3 regions of the Acetatifactor aquisgranensis genome follow, and region 1 is predicted to be linked to each of the others. Evidence: predicted binding sites of a transcription regulator. Region 1 holds the regulator's gene; each other region holds the start of a gene.
The links. The regulator HrcA, encoded in region 1, represses chaperone genes, less so after heat shock. The targets are predictions, from matches to a motif close to TGTTAGCACTCNNNNNNNNNGAGTGCTAACA.
Positions count from the first base shown of each region.

Region 2: NFS35_RS04840 (Hsp20/alpha crystallin family protein) is a predicted target of HrcA. The motif match lies at 2,420-2,450, and genes of this name have one in related genera.
Region 3: NFS35_RS19315 (co-chaperone GroES) is a predicted target of HrcA. The motif match lies at 2,089-2,119, and genes of this name have one in related genera.

Region 1 covers NZ_CALPDH010000004.1:197,427-201,639, reverse strand. Annotated here, with positions in the region: gene dnaK (molecular chaperone DnaK) at 1-237, opposite strand, end outside; gene grpE (nucleotide exchange factor GrpE) at 290-940, opposite strand; gene hrcA (heat-inducible transcriptional repressor HrcA) at 973-2,034, opposite strand; gene NFS35_RS05315 (DUF6465 family protein) at 2,244-2,681, opposite strand; gene NFS35_RS05310 (undecaprenyl-diphosphate phosphatase) at 3,004-3,891, opposite strand; gene NFS35_RS05305 (patatin-like phospholipase family protein) at 3,943-4,213, opposite strand, start outside.
Region 2 covers NZ_CALPDH010000004.1:86,882-91,094, forward strand. Annotated here, with positions in the region: gene NFS35_RS04825 (ATP-binding cassette domain-containing protein) at 1-698, shown strand, start outside; gene NFS35_RS04830 (hypothetical protein) at 812-1,510, shown strand; gene NFS35_RS04835 (hypothetical protein) at 1,500-2,177, shown strand; gene NFS35_RS04840 (Hsp20/alpha crystallin family protein) at 2,580-3,032, shown strand; gene NFS35_RS04845 (GGDEF domain-containing response regulator) at 3,561-4,213, opposite strand, start outside.
Region 3 covers NZ_CALPDH010000024.1:19,904-24,116, forward strand. Annotated here, with positions in the region: gene groL (chaperonin GroEL) at 1-1,501, opposite strand, end outside; gene NFS35_RS19315 (co-chaperone GroES) at 1,735-2,022, opposite strand; gene NFS35_RS19320 (hypothetical protein) at 2,390-2,611, shown strand; gene NFS35_RS19325 (DUF1905 domain-containing protein) at 2,715-3,383, opposite strand; gene NFS35_RS19330 (AraC family transcriptional regulator) at 3,523-4,213, opposite strand, start outside.

The DNA of each region.
Region 1 (4,213 bases):
GCGGCCGTTGTCAGTACCCATATCTCTCTTAATGGATGCGATTGTCTTCTCCGCATTGGTGACCGCCTGACGCTTTGCAGGCTCGCCCACCAGCCTCTCGCCGGTCTTCGTGAACGCCACTACGGAGGGGGTGGTCCTTGCTCCCTCTGCATTGGCTATAACGGTGGGCTTTCCGCCCTCCATAACTGCCACACAGCTGTTTGTCGTACCTAAGTCAATACCGATGATCTTGCTCATTTTTATATCCTCCTGAATTTATTCTGTCTATCTCTGAAATGATGAAATCTTCTCACACTACTACTGCCACCATGGAATGGCGTACTACGCTGTCCCGATATGTGTATCCTTTCTGCAGCTCCTGGGCTACCGTGCCGGATTCGTACTCCTCGCTCTCCACCTGCATCACCGCGTTGTGGAGGTTCGGGTCGAACTCCTGCCCCACCGCCTCGATGGACTTCACACCGATATTTTCAAGCTCTGTCATCAGCTGCCTGTAAATCCGGTTCATACCGTCCACGAAAGGATCCTCTTTCTTATCCTCGGGCACCGTAGCCAGCCCTCTCTCGAAATTGTCCACCACCGGCAGCATCTTCTCAATGACACTCTTCGCGCCGGTCTCGAACATGGCGTGCTTCTCTTTCTCCGTGCGGTTACGGAAATTCTCGAACTCTGCCAGCTGCCGCTTTACCTTATCCTCCAGCTGGTCGATCTGGTCCTTGTATCCCTGGGCTTTCTTGTCCAGCTTCGCCTGCTTCTTGGCGGCCCGCTTCTCCGCCCAGGTCTTCGGGTCCTCTCCCTCCGGGGGTGCAGGCTCCGTTTCTTCCTCGGCGTTGTCCGTCCGAACGTCCTCTTCGGCCCCTTTTTCGGGCTCCTGTGCCTCGCAGCCCTCATCCTCCCCGTCTTCTGTCCCGGGGGCTTCCTGTTCCTTTTCTATTTCCATGTCACGTTCCTGCTCTGCCATATCCCCGATTGTCAACCTCCATTCGTTTTATTTCTGTCGGCTCCCTCTTCCGGTCCATACAGCTCATCCAGCTGGGTCTGTATGGCTCTCAGAGTGCCTACGACCTTGTCGTAATCCATTCTCTTAGGTCCCACGATACCGATGGTCCCTTTCATGCCGCCGCCTAATTCATAGGTGGCCGTGACCACGCTGCAGTCTTTCATGCTCTGCACCTGCGTCTCCGCGCCGATGTATACCTGGATGCCGGTCTCTTCGCTCTGGGTGTGCGGCTCCTTCAGGAGCTCTCCCAGAAGCTGCTTCTCTTCAAAGGTGTTAATCAGCTCGCTGGCTTTCTGCTGGTCTGCCAGCTCCGGATACCGGAAGATATTATTGGTCCCGCTGGTATAAATCTCCAGGTCCTCCTCCGCCCTGATTGCCTCCGCCACCGCGTCGATGACCTCGCTGACAATGGCGCTGTGGATACCCGCCTGCTGCTTCATGACAGCTATCATGGCCAGATTGATCTCATCGATGGACAGGCCGTTCAGATAAGTGTTCAGCAGGATATTCAGCTTCAGCAGCGTCTCGTCGTCCAGCTCCTCCTGCACGGACAGGATATTGTTCTTGATTACATTTCCCTCCACCACGATGACTGCTAAAAGCTGCCCCGCGTCCACACGGGAAAGCTGAATGAATTTCAGCTTGCTGCGCTTGGTCTGGGGCGCGGATATCATGGTGGCGTACCGGGTATTCTGGGCCAGCACCCTGGCCATCTGCTTTAAAAGCGTCTCCATCTTGTCCTGGCGCTCCACCAGCATATCCCTCATCTCCACCACCTCCCGCTCTTTCTGGGCCATCATGGTGTCTACGTAGAAACGGTATCCCTTATCGGAGGGAATCCTGCCTGCGGAAGTGTGCGGCTGAAAGATATACCCCATTTCCTCCAGGTCGGCCATCTCATTGCGGATGGTCGCGGAACTTAAGTTCAGGTCGGTATACTTGGAAATGGTTCTGCTGCCAACCGGCTCACCTGTCTCCAGATAATTGCGGATGACTGCCTGCAGGATTTTCGTTTTTCTCTCATCCAGCTCCATCCAGGCCGCCTCCCTTTTTCATTATTAGCACTCATTTAGGAGGAGTGCTAACATCTACTAACCATAAAATATCACTTACCCTATACATTGTCAACCGATTTCCTGAAAAATAATTCTAAAAAAAATCTAAATACAAAAACGGCACCTGCCCCTGCAATCGATACAGGTCCAGATGCCGCCCTTTGTACAAGCCGTCTTGACAACAGGCATTAAATGGAAAAGCTTCCGCTCTCTCCATTCATCACATAGTACACCTTGTTCTCCTCAGGCTTCACATAGAGCTCTATGCTCTCCAGGTCGCCGGCCTTGCGCTTCAGGTCATATTTCCATACATCCTTGGCGATATTCACCAAATCCTCCTGCGCGTAGGCTTTTCCGCCGTACTGAATGTGCAGAACTGTCTCCACATTCTTCTTCGCCGCTGCCTTGGCAGGGGCTTTCTTTGCCTTGGACGCCTCCGCCTTGGTCTCTTCCGTCTTTGCCGCCTTCGCGGTTTCTGCCGCAGTCTTCTTTGCAGGGGCCTTTTTGGCCTCTTTGGGCTCCGCTATCACTTCTGTCTTTATCTCTTCTGCCTTGGGTTCAATAGCTTCTACCTTTGCCGTTTCTGTCGCCTTTGCCGCAGGTTTCGTGGATTTTCTTCCTGCCATAATTGCCTACTTCCTTTCTCTTGTCTTCTTTGCCATGTATCTGCCACCAGCAGGCACGGCATTCTTTTTCCCTGCCTGCCTTGATTATTGTATTCCCTTTTAGCAAAAATGTCAACATTTTCATGTAATACCGATCAGATGCGCCCTTGATTTCCGGGGCTGCGGGCATATTCTCTCTTATTTATATAATGTAGAAAACAGCCCTGTAGCAGAATTTAGACAAGCATTTTGACCAAACTCATGTGGTCTTCGCCGGATAAATTTGAAAAAAAGCGCAGGATACGGAAAAAGCAGGCTGTTATTATGGATAACGGCACAAAATTCAGGAAATTTTGAAACCAAAGTACAAGAGCACTATGATTCCCAGCAGAATGCGGTACCAGCCGAAAATCTTGAAATTGTGCTTTTTGATGTATCCCATAAGGAAACGGAGCACGAACAGGGACACGATGAAAGACACCACCGTCCCCACCCCCAGCAGCGTCAGTTCCATGGAGGTGAACGCAAAGCCGAATTTCACCACCTTTAAGAGGCTGGCCCCGAACATCACCGGGATGGCCAGGAAGAACGTGTACTCAGCCGCCACCGTCCTGGACACGCCGATGAGCAGAGCGCCCACGATCGTGGCCCCGGACCGGGAAGTGCCGGGAAAGACGGCGGCGATCAGCTGGAACACCCCTATCAGGAACGCGGTCTGATAGGTAATCTGGGAGAGCCTGCGTATCCTGGGCTTTCTGCCCCTGTTCCAGTTCTCCACCACAATGAACGCCACGCCGAATACGATCAGCGCGATCGCCACGCTGGCAGGGTTGTAGAACAGTTCGTCGAACACGTCGTCGAACAGGATGCCGATGACCGCCGCCGGCACACAGGACACCAGAATCTTGAACCACAGAATCCAGATATCTTTCTTAAAATAAGACATCACCCCGGCGGCACCCTGTGCCTCCCGCTCCCTCTTCGTCAGGGCAAAGGGCCATATCTGCTTCCAGAACAGCACCACCACCGCCAGGATTGCCCCCAGCTGGATGACCACGTCGAACATCCCGAAGAATTCCTCGCTCACGCCAACGCCGTTCTCCAGAGGCTTGAACGGCATCAGGCTCTCCACCAGAATCAGATGCCCCGTACTGCTGATCGGCAGCCATTCCGTGATGCCCTCCACAATGCCATAGATGATTGCTTTGATGATTTCAATAAACTCAGCCATTTTCACTCTCCATTCCTTTTACCGGCTTCCCGCAGCGCAGCCGGCGCAACCCTAAATCTTCTCACACTTTTCCAGAAACGCCATCAGTTCCCTGCAGCAGGCCTCTCCGTCCGCATATCCTCTGTCGTACAGGTTCCTGAGTTTTTTGGGATTTTTCTCCACCCGTCCCACATCCACGGTTCCCCTGGGCCGGATGACAAAGGCCTGGCCGCTTTTCTGCAGCCTGTTCACATAGGCCACCTGCTGGTTATAGTGTTCGCCGCGCCGCATCATCAACTCCACCACTTTGGGATAGTTCCAGTACCGCAGTCCCGCCAGCCGG
Region 2 (4,213 bases), 110 kb from region 1:
ATGAAAGCGTCCAGGAAAAAATCGGCTATACCGGCCCGGGCAGCTACTTTCTTCCCCAGTGGACTGTCCGCCAGGTGGAGGAAATCAGCGGACTGCTCTTTGACAATTTCCACAAGGACAGATTCCGCCGGCTCTGCGGGGATCTGGGCATAGGCGGGGAACCCGGCGGCAGCTTCGGCAGCCTGCCCTACGGCTCCAAGGAAGTGAAGAAACTGTCCGACGGCAATCGGATGAAGCTGATGCTGGCGGCTGTGCTGGCCAGGGACACGGAGCTATTGATTTTGGATGAACCGGCATCCCCCTTAGATCCCCTGATGCGGGATAAGCTCTGCGACATGATTCGGGAATACCTGGAACAGGGGAACGGAGAGCGCTCAGTGTTCTTCTCCACCCACAATGTGGCCGACATGGAGAACGTGACAGACTACTGTCTCATCATGGAGCACGGCAATATCGTGGAACAGGGCTTCGTGGAGGAACTGAAAGAAAAGTACATCTGCGTGAAAGGGGAGGCGTCTGACGCGGAGCGGGCCGGGGAAGCGCTGTTCTCCATAAGCAGGAGCGCCTATGGGTTTGAGGGAATCTGCCTGGCCGAGAACCTGGAACGGCTTGTAGGGATGGATGTGGCTTTCGAGACGCCCAGCCTGTCCCAGATCTGCGTGGCCGTGATGAAAGCCAATACGAGCCTCAAGCTGTGAGCGGACTGACGATTGGAAATAAGCGAAAAAGAAAATAATGGGGAAAGCTGGACAGAGAAAGTAGAAGAAAGTAAGAGAAAGTAAGAGAAAGTAAGAAAGGGATGTTTGGTTCCATGGGAAAAAGAGTGAAAAGTTATATCGTATTTACGTCTTTCGCATATCGTATTGTCATATATCTGCTGATTCCGGCGGCATTGGTGGCATTCTGTGCCTGGATAGGGACATACATGGGAGATATGGGCCTGATATTCACGGTGATGCTCCTTGCATTGGCGGAGATTATTTCCGACAGCTGGCTGTTCGGAGGGCTCCAGGCCAGGGATGCGGAGAAAATGGACTATCTGAAGTCGTCAGGCCGAGGGCTGTCTCTCGTGCGCAATGCCCTGGGGCTGGATCTGTTCCGGAAATTCCTCACTGCCTTGTGTACTGTTGCGGCGTCCTATCTCCTCATCAGGCAGGTAAAAGGGGGACTGGCGGGGAGGCCTGAGCCGATTATGGATTTCGTCAGCTGCGGCGGGCCCTTACAGAGGATTGGGTTATTGGCGTATCTGGTATTGCTGGCCTATTGTTTTTCGGCGCTGGGGACATTTCTGTCCAGATATAACAGCACGATTTACGGGAATCTGCTGCTGGGATATGGGGCCATGGCGCTGGCGTGCCTGGCGGGCATTTTCGGGCCGTCCTTTGTGAAGTATCCCTCCAATGGGATTTTCCTGCTGGACCTGCTGTGTCTGGCGGTGGGGATTGGAGTCAGCGTCCTGACGGTGCGGACCGCCATGAAGAAAGTAAAAGGAGGATTTTATGATGAATGATTTCAGGAGAGGATGGAAACTGATGCGCTATACCTATGGCATCAGGAGCAACTGTATCCAGGCGGGCGTCTTTCTGCTGATGGGCATTGTGTTCATGTTTACAGAGGGAGACGGATATTTCGGGATGATGGGCGGATTTTTCTGGATTACCATCACCATATTGCCCGTGCAGCTGATTTTCACCCTGGGGGTGGCGGATCTGGTGAATGTCTCGCCCATGAGAAAGAAGATGCAGACGATTTTTCCTGTGGCAGTCAATCTGATCTGCATGACAGTGGTATACCTGGCGGAACTGGCGATATGCGCCGTCCGGCTCTGTGTGAGCCCGGAAAAGGCTGAACAAGTGGGCCGCAGCGTGATTCTTCTGGCGGTCATGATGGCGCTGGTCATGGTCTATCTGGGAGTCTGCTACAAATATTTTGTGGTGTCCACCCTGTTCATCGTTCCGACCATGATACTCTGGATGCAGATGCAGAGTCCCGCAAAAAACCAGGCATTCGTAAATTTCCTTTTCAGGTACCGGGAGCTGCCGTTCGGGATGGCGGCAGCCATAGGATTCGGAATCCTCATAGTGGGAGCGCTGGCAGAGTATCTGCTCACCCGGCTGTTCTACAGGGCGCCGCTCTCCAGGGTGGCCCAGGCAGCGCCTCTGCGGAAAGCGCTGTGAGATATCTCCATAATTGATTGCCGGCTGATATGCCGGGATGGTTCCCGGAATCTGTATCGGCATGCCGGAACGCGCCGCCGTCAGGCGGCGCTGTGCTGCTACAGGCAGAATGCCGCATACAAAGGAATGGCCCATACCGCTTCATCCGCTCATTTCCTTTTTGTTTGACCAATTAAGACACATAGATTAGAACATTTCGGGCATCCTTATTTTATCAATCCTTTATGAATAGTTCACAGAATTGTTAGCACTCCGACTTGACGAGTGCTAAAATATGTGTTATAGTACAGATAGAACAAAGGAAGAGAAGAAAAAAGCGAAACCAATCGAATCCGGCGTTCGGGAAGCAGTACTTTAAACTTTGTATAAATATAGTTCAAATGCAGAAAGGAGATATGACTTATGATGATGCCCAGTATTTTCAGAGACAATTTGTTTGATAACTTTATGGAGGATTTCGCGTTTCCTAGATTTTCGGATATCGACAGGACGCTGTATGGAAAGAACGCCCGGAATCTGATGAAGACGGACGTGAAAGAGACAGAGAACGGGTACGAGGTGGACATTGACCTGCCGGGCTTCCGGAAAGAGGAAATCCAAATGGAGCTGACAAACGGCAACCTTACTGTCAGCGCCGCCAAGGCCCTGAACAACGACCAGCAGAACGAGAAAGGGAACTATGTAAGGCGCGAGCGCTACGTGGGGAGCATGAGCCGCAGCTTCTATGTAGGGGAGCATGTGACGGAGGAGGATATCCATCCCAAGTACGAGAACGGCATCCTGACATTCCGCATCCCCAAGGAAGAGGAAAAGGTAATCGAGGAGAAGAAGCGCTATATCGCCATCGAGGGATGACGCTTCATCACAGGACGGGAGGACGCCCCGCAGGCTATGCTTGCGGGGCGTTTTGGCGCTTGATTCTTTTTTTGGCTGAATTTGCAGAATAATCATGCGATATCACATATTATCAGAGAATATAGAGGCGAAAGGGCTATAAAGACACATTAAAACAAATATGAGAAAATAAATTTCTAAAAATAATCAAAAAATATAAAAATAGTATTGACAAATAGAAAGGCGTGACGTATAATAAAGACACAATAAAGAGAGGGAAAACAAAATCTTCCATTAAAAATTTAATAAGCATCAAAGGTTTCAGACAGAGTGGATGTGCAGTACACGAAAAAGTAACGGATTGCTGAAGCGGAATTTGCCAGAGCGTTACAGTGCATTGAGTACAGGAGAAGCGTGGAAAGCACAATGGGTGAAATGGAAGAAAAGAGAACTGAAAAACTGAATAAGGAGGTATGGTCCATTGGATGAGGAGTTCTGAGAGGGCGTATTGATTGAAATGGAATCGATACGCCCTCTCGCTGTGATTTTTTATTTCTCCCGCCATTCCGTCTTGCCGCTGTCGGACCATACCACCATGTTCCGGCCGTTGTTTTTGGCCTTGTACAGCATATTGTCCGCGACTTTCAGATACTCGTCATAGGAATCCCCGTCTTTCGGGAGCAGCGTGACGCCGCCGATGCTGATGGTGACCCAGGGGGAGACGGAAGGATCGTGGGGGATGTGCAGATCCTCCACCGCCTGCCGGATGGTCTTTAAGAATTCAAAAGCCGATTTGGCATCGTTTCCGATCATGATCGCCACGAATTCCTCTCCGCCGTAACGGCCGAAGAAGTCCGTGGAGCGCTGCAGGAAAGAAGACGCCGTCTTAGCCACGGAGGCTATGACTTTGTCGCCTGCCGGATGGCCGAAAGTGTCGTTGTATATCTTGAATTTATCGATGTCGAACATGCAGACGGAAAAGGTCAGGCCCAGACGCACGGCCTCGCGCCATTTCAGGATGCTGTCGTCCTCGTACCGCCTGCGGTTCGCCACGCCGGTGAGCTGGTCCACGGTGGCCTGCCGCATGAACTGCATCTGGTAGTGGTGGAGTTTGATATGGATATTTGCCCTGGCCCGGACCGTGATGGGGCTGAAAGGCTTGGTGATGTAATCCACCGCGCCGAGAGTGAGCCCCTTTTCCT
Region 3 (4,213 bases), on a different contig from region 1:
TTCTGGTCACCTTAGCGGGATCCAGGATGCCTGCCTCAACCATGTTCACATACTCTTCCTTCAGCACGTCGAAGCCTACGCCGGGCTCGGACTCTCTCACCTTGTTGATGATGACGCTGCCCTCAAGGCCTGCGTTCGCAGCGATGTGGTACAGAGGGGACTCCAGAGCCTTCAGGACCAGGCTGGCGCCTGTCTTCTCATCTCCCTCCAGGGTCTCAGCAAGCTTGGCGACTTCCTTGGCAGCATGGATATAAGCGGAACCGCCGCCGCAGATGATGCCCTCTTCCACAGCAGCTCTTGTAGCTGCCAGAGCGTCCTCCATGCGGAGCTTCGCCTCTTTCATCTCGGTCTCGGTAGCAGCGCCTACGCGGATAACAGCAACACCGCCGGCCAGCTTTGCCAGTCTCTCCTGCAGCTTCTCCCTGTCGAAATCGGAAGTGGTCTCTTCAATCTGCTTCTTAATCTGGGCGATGCGGGCCTGGATTTCACTCTTGTCGCCCTCGCCGTCCACGATGACGGTATTCTCTTTCTGAACCTTTACGGACTTGGCATGGCCCAGCATATCCATGGTAGCATCTTTCAGCTCGTACCCTAAATCGGAGCTGATGACGGTACCGCCTGTAAGGATGGCGATATCCTGCAGCATATCCTTCCTCCTGTCGCCGTAGCCGGGGGCCTTTACAGCCACTACATTGAAGGTGCCGCGCAGCTTGTTGACGATCAATGTGGTCAGGGCCTCGCCCTCCACGTCCTCGGCGATGATCAGCAGCTTCGCGCCGGACTGTACGATCTGCTCCAAAATAGGCAGAATCTCCTGAATATTGGAAATCTTCTTATCTGTGATCAGGACACAGGGATTCTCAAGAGTCGCTTCCATCTTGTCCATGTCTGTAGCCATGTAAGCGGAAATATAGCCTCTGTCGAACTGCATGCCTTCCACCAGGTCGAGCTCGGTCTGCATGGTCTTGGACTCTTCGATGGTGATGACGCCGTCTCCGCTGACCTTCTCCATAGCGTCGGCAACCAGCTGTCCTACTTCCTCATCTCCCGCGGAGATAGCGGCGACTCTGGCGATATGCTCCTTGCCGTTCACCTTCTGGCTCATCTTGGAGATGGCTTCCACAGCGCACTCGGTGGCTTTCTTCATGCCTTTTCTCAGGATGATGGGGTTGGCGCCTGCTGCCAGGTTCTTGATGCCTGCGTTCACCATTGCCTGGGCCAGAACGGTGGCGGTGGTGGTGCCGTCGCCTGCCACGTCATTGGTCTTGGTAGCCACTTCCTTCACAAGCTGTGCGCCCATGTTCTCAAAAGCGTCCGCCAGCTCGATCTCCTTTGCGATGGTCACGCCGTCGTTGGTGATCAGGGGCGCTCCGAAAGATTTGTCCAGTACTACGTTTCTTCCTTTGGGTCCAAGGGTCACTCTCACGGTGTCGCTGAGCTGATTGACGCCGGACTCTAATGCTGCACGGGCTTCCGCTCCGTATTTGATCTCTTTTGCCATGATAATCATGCCTCCATTTTCTAAATGATTTATTTTTCTGACTTATCTTGCTTCACAACCGGAAGAAACACCGCTGCGTTTCTTCCGACAACTTATACTGCCTAACGATTTCACATGCCGTGAAACCAGACTGCATAACGCTGACTGGTTCAATCACATGATTACATTAGGCAGTATTCAGCGTTATGCAGTATAGAAACCTTTGGCCTGGTGCTTTCAGGCCTTAGATTTCCTTAGTTGTTTATGACTGCCAGGATATCGTTCTGCTTTACTACGATGAACTCTTCCTCGTCAAGCTTCACTTCTGTCCCCGCGTATTTGGAGTAGATCACGTTGTCGCCGGCCTTCACCTCCATCTTAATCTCCTTGCCGTCCACCATGCCGCCGGGGCCTACCGCGACTACCTCTGCCTGCTGGGGCTTCTCCTTGCTCTGTCCGGGAAGGACGATACCGGATTTGGTGGTCTCTTCTGCAACTAACTGTTTTAATACGACTCTGTCACCTAAAGGTACTAATTTCATGATAATTGCCTCCTGTTGTCTTCATTTTTTGTATCCAGGCCTCACGCGTGATTCCTGAGATATATTTGTTAGCACTCTTTTTATTTGAGTGCTAATCGTTAGAACATATGATAGTTTTATATGGAAATCTTTGCAAACATATTCACAGAAATCCAAAAACCTATTTCTCTCTTTTCCTCCTGTTTTCTTTCATTATCTCCTATTTTCTCATTTTCCTCCCTATGTCCTGATTTAATATTTATTTTAGAAATCCATTATTTTTTCCGCCTTTTTCGCCGATATATCTTATAACAAAATAAATGGCACTGTTGAAATACACATCCAAGGAGGGATTAACGCAGCAAACGGAATTCAAAGCTATTTCAAAGTGTATCCTGTTCAGATGGTATCCGGCGTATCAAAGCCCAGAAGGGAACATGAGGGCTCCAGGCAGAGAGATTCCCGGTCTTCAAAGCCCGCGGCTTTCAGCGCCATCCTCGAAGAGACCGCTCCGGAGAATTGTCCGAGTGAATGCTATATCGTGACTTATGACAGGCAGAGCAGGCTCCGGACTTATTCTTACCAGCAGTCCAGAGAGTATACCTTTTGAGCATGCGCCCCACAGGCGCAGAGGAAACCGGCATATGTCTTGTGCATATGCCGGTTTCTTTATATCAACCCTGTATCAATCATATTCTCCTGCCCCCGGGCAACTAGCACTTAATCTCCAGATATCCCAGCAGCTTGGACATGTCATACTCTTCCAGCACTCCCAGGTTGGAATCGTAGAATTTCCCGTCGAAATGCACCAGGTAATGGCAGAAGCGCCCCATCTTCTCCATCATGATACAGCATTTCGGCAGCACGGTATCACGGCCTTCCGTATAATTAATGACGTCGGCATGGTCGATTCCATAATAGTTCAGCGCGGAAATCATCATTCCCATGGTGGCCTGCCACTCCCTGCAGTCCATGACGCTGATTACCTCCGCTATGGTATTCCCCGCCAGCATGGCCACGCAGGACTGGCCGCAGAGCCCGTCCTCCGGCTGAATGATGACGTTAATGCCGTCTATCCTGCGGATCGGATTCTCAAAGCTGTAGGGGCTGTTCTGATCCATCCGGATCAGAGAACCGGATATATGGAGCAGGATTTTGTGGGGCACCCCCAGCTCCACGCTCACCGCGTCGTCGTCACCGATATGAATCTCGTAATTCCCTTTCTCTATGGGAAGCAGCTCACACTCGATAATCTTGTTGTCCAGAATCACCTCCGCCTGGATGAGATCCCGCTGCTTGCAGACCTCCCACACATTGAAAGGAATCTGAATCATATAGCCTTTGTCCTTCTTCTCTACCACCGATTGAAAGAAATACCTCATAGGTTACCTCCGTCCCGTTTTTTCTTACCAGAATCTATAGCAGAAACCAAAAGATGATTCTGTTATCATGCATTATAACAAAATCCGCGTCATCTTAAAACACTTTTTCGATAAGTTAAAAATTTGACAATCTTTCGGCTCACCCGCTCCGCCTGGCCTGGGAAGGGGAAATCCCGTACCGCTTCTTGAACAGCTTGCTGAAATGGTACGCATCGTCATATCCCACCCGGGCGGCCACTTCCTGGATGCTCCCCTCATACCCGCCCTCCAGCAGTTCTTTTGCCTTCTCCAGCCGGATGTTGATCAGATGCCTGATTGGCGCGTTTCCCGTCTCGTTTTTGAAAATCCGTGAAATATAAAACGGGCTTAAGTACATATTCTCCGCGATCTGATCCAGGGAAATCTTCTCGCTGTAATGGTCCTCGATGTAGCTTATGATCTGCTCCACCACATACTTCCTGTTGGCAGACTCGAAAGCGCAGCCTTTGGGCCTCTCCATAGGCTCGCACTGCTCCCTTATGATCAAGAGCAGAAGCTGTACCAGATAGGACTTCATCATGAAATACCGTCCCTGCCTGCGCACGGCGTTTTCCGCCTCCATGGAGGAACAGATCTTCAGGAACCTCTGGCGCAGTTCCCCTGCGGTATGCAGGATGTATTCCCCGCCCGGAAGCGGGAGAAAATTGTCCTGGCAGCCTGTGATCCTGATATCGGAAAAGCCCACGAAAAACTCCGTAGACGGCACTTCCGCCTCCGGGCAGCTCAGGGCCTGATGCCTGACACCGGGATTTAAAATGAGCAGGTCTCCCTCCTGCACCAGATAAATCTTG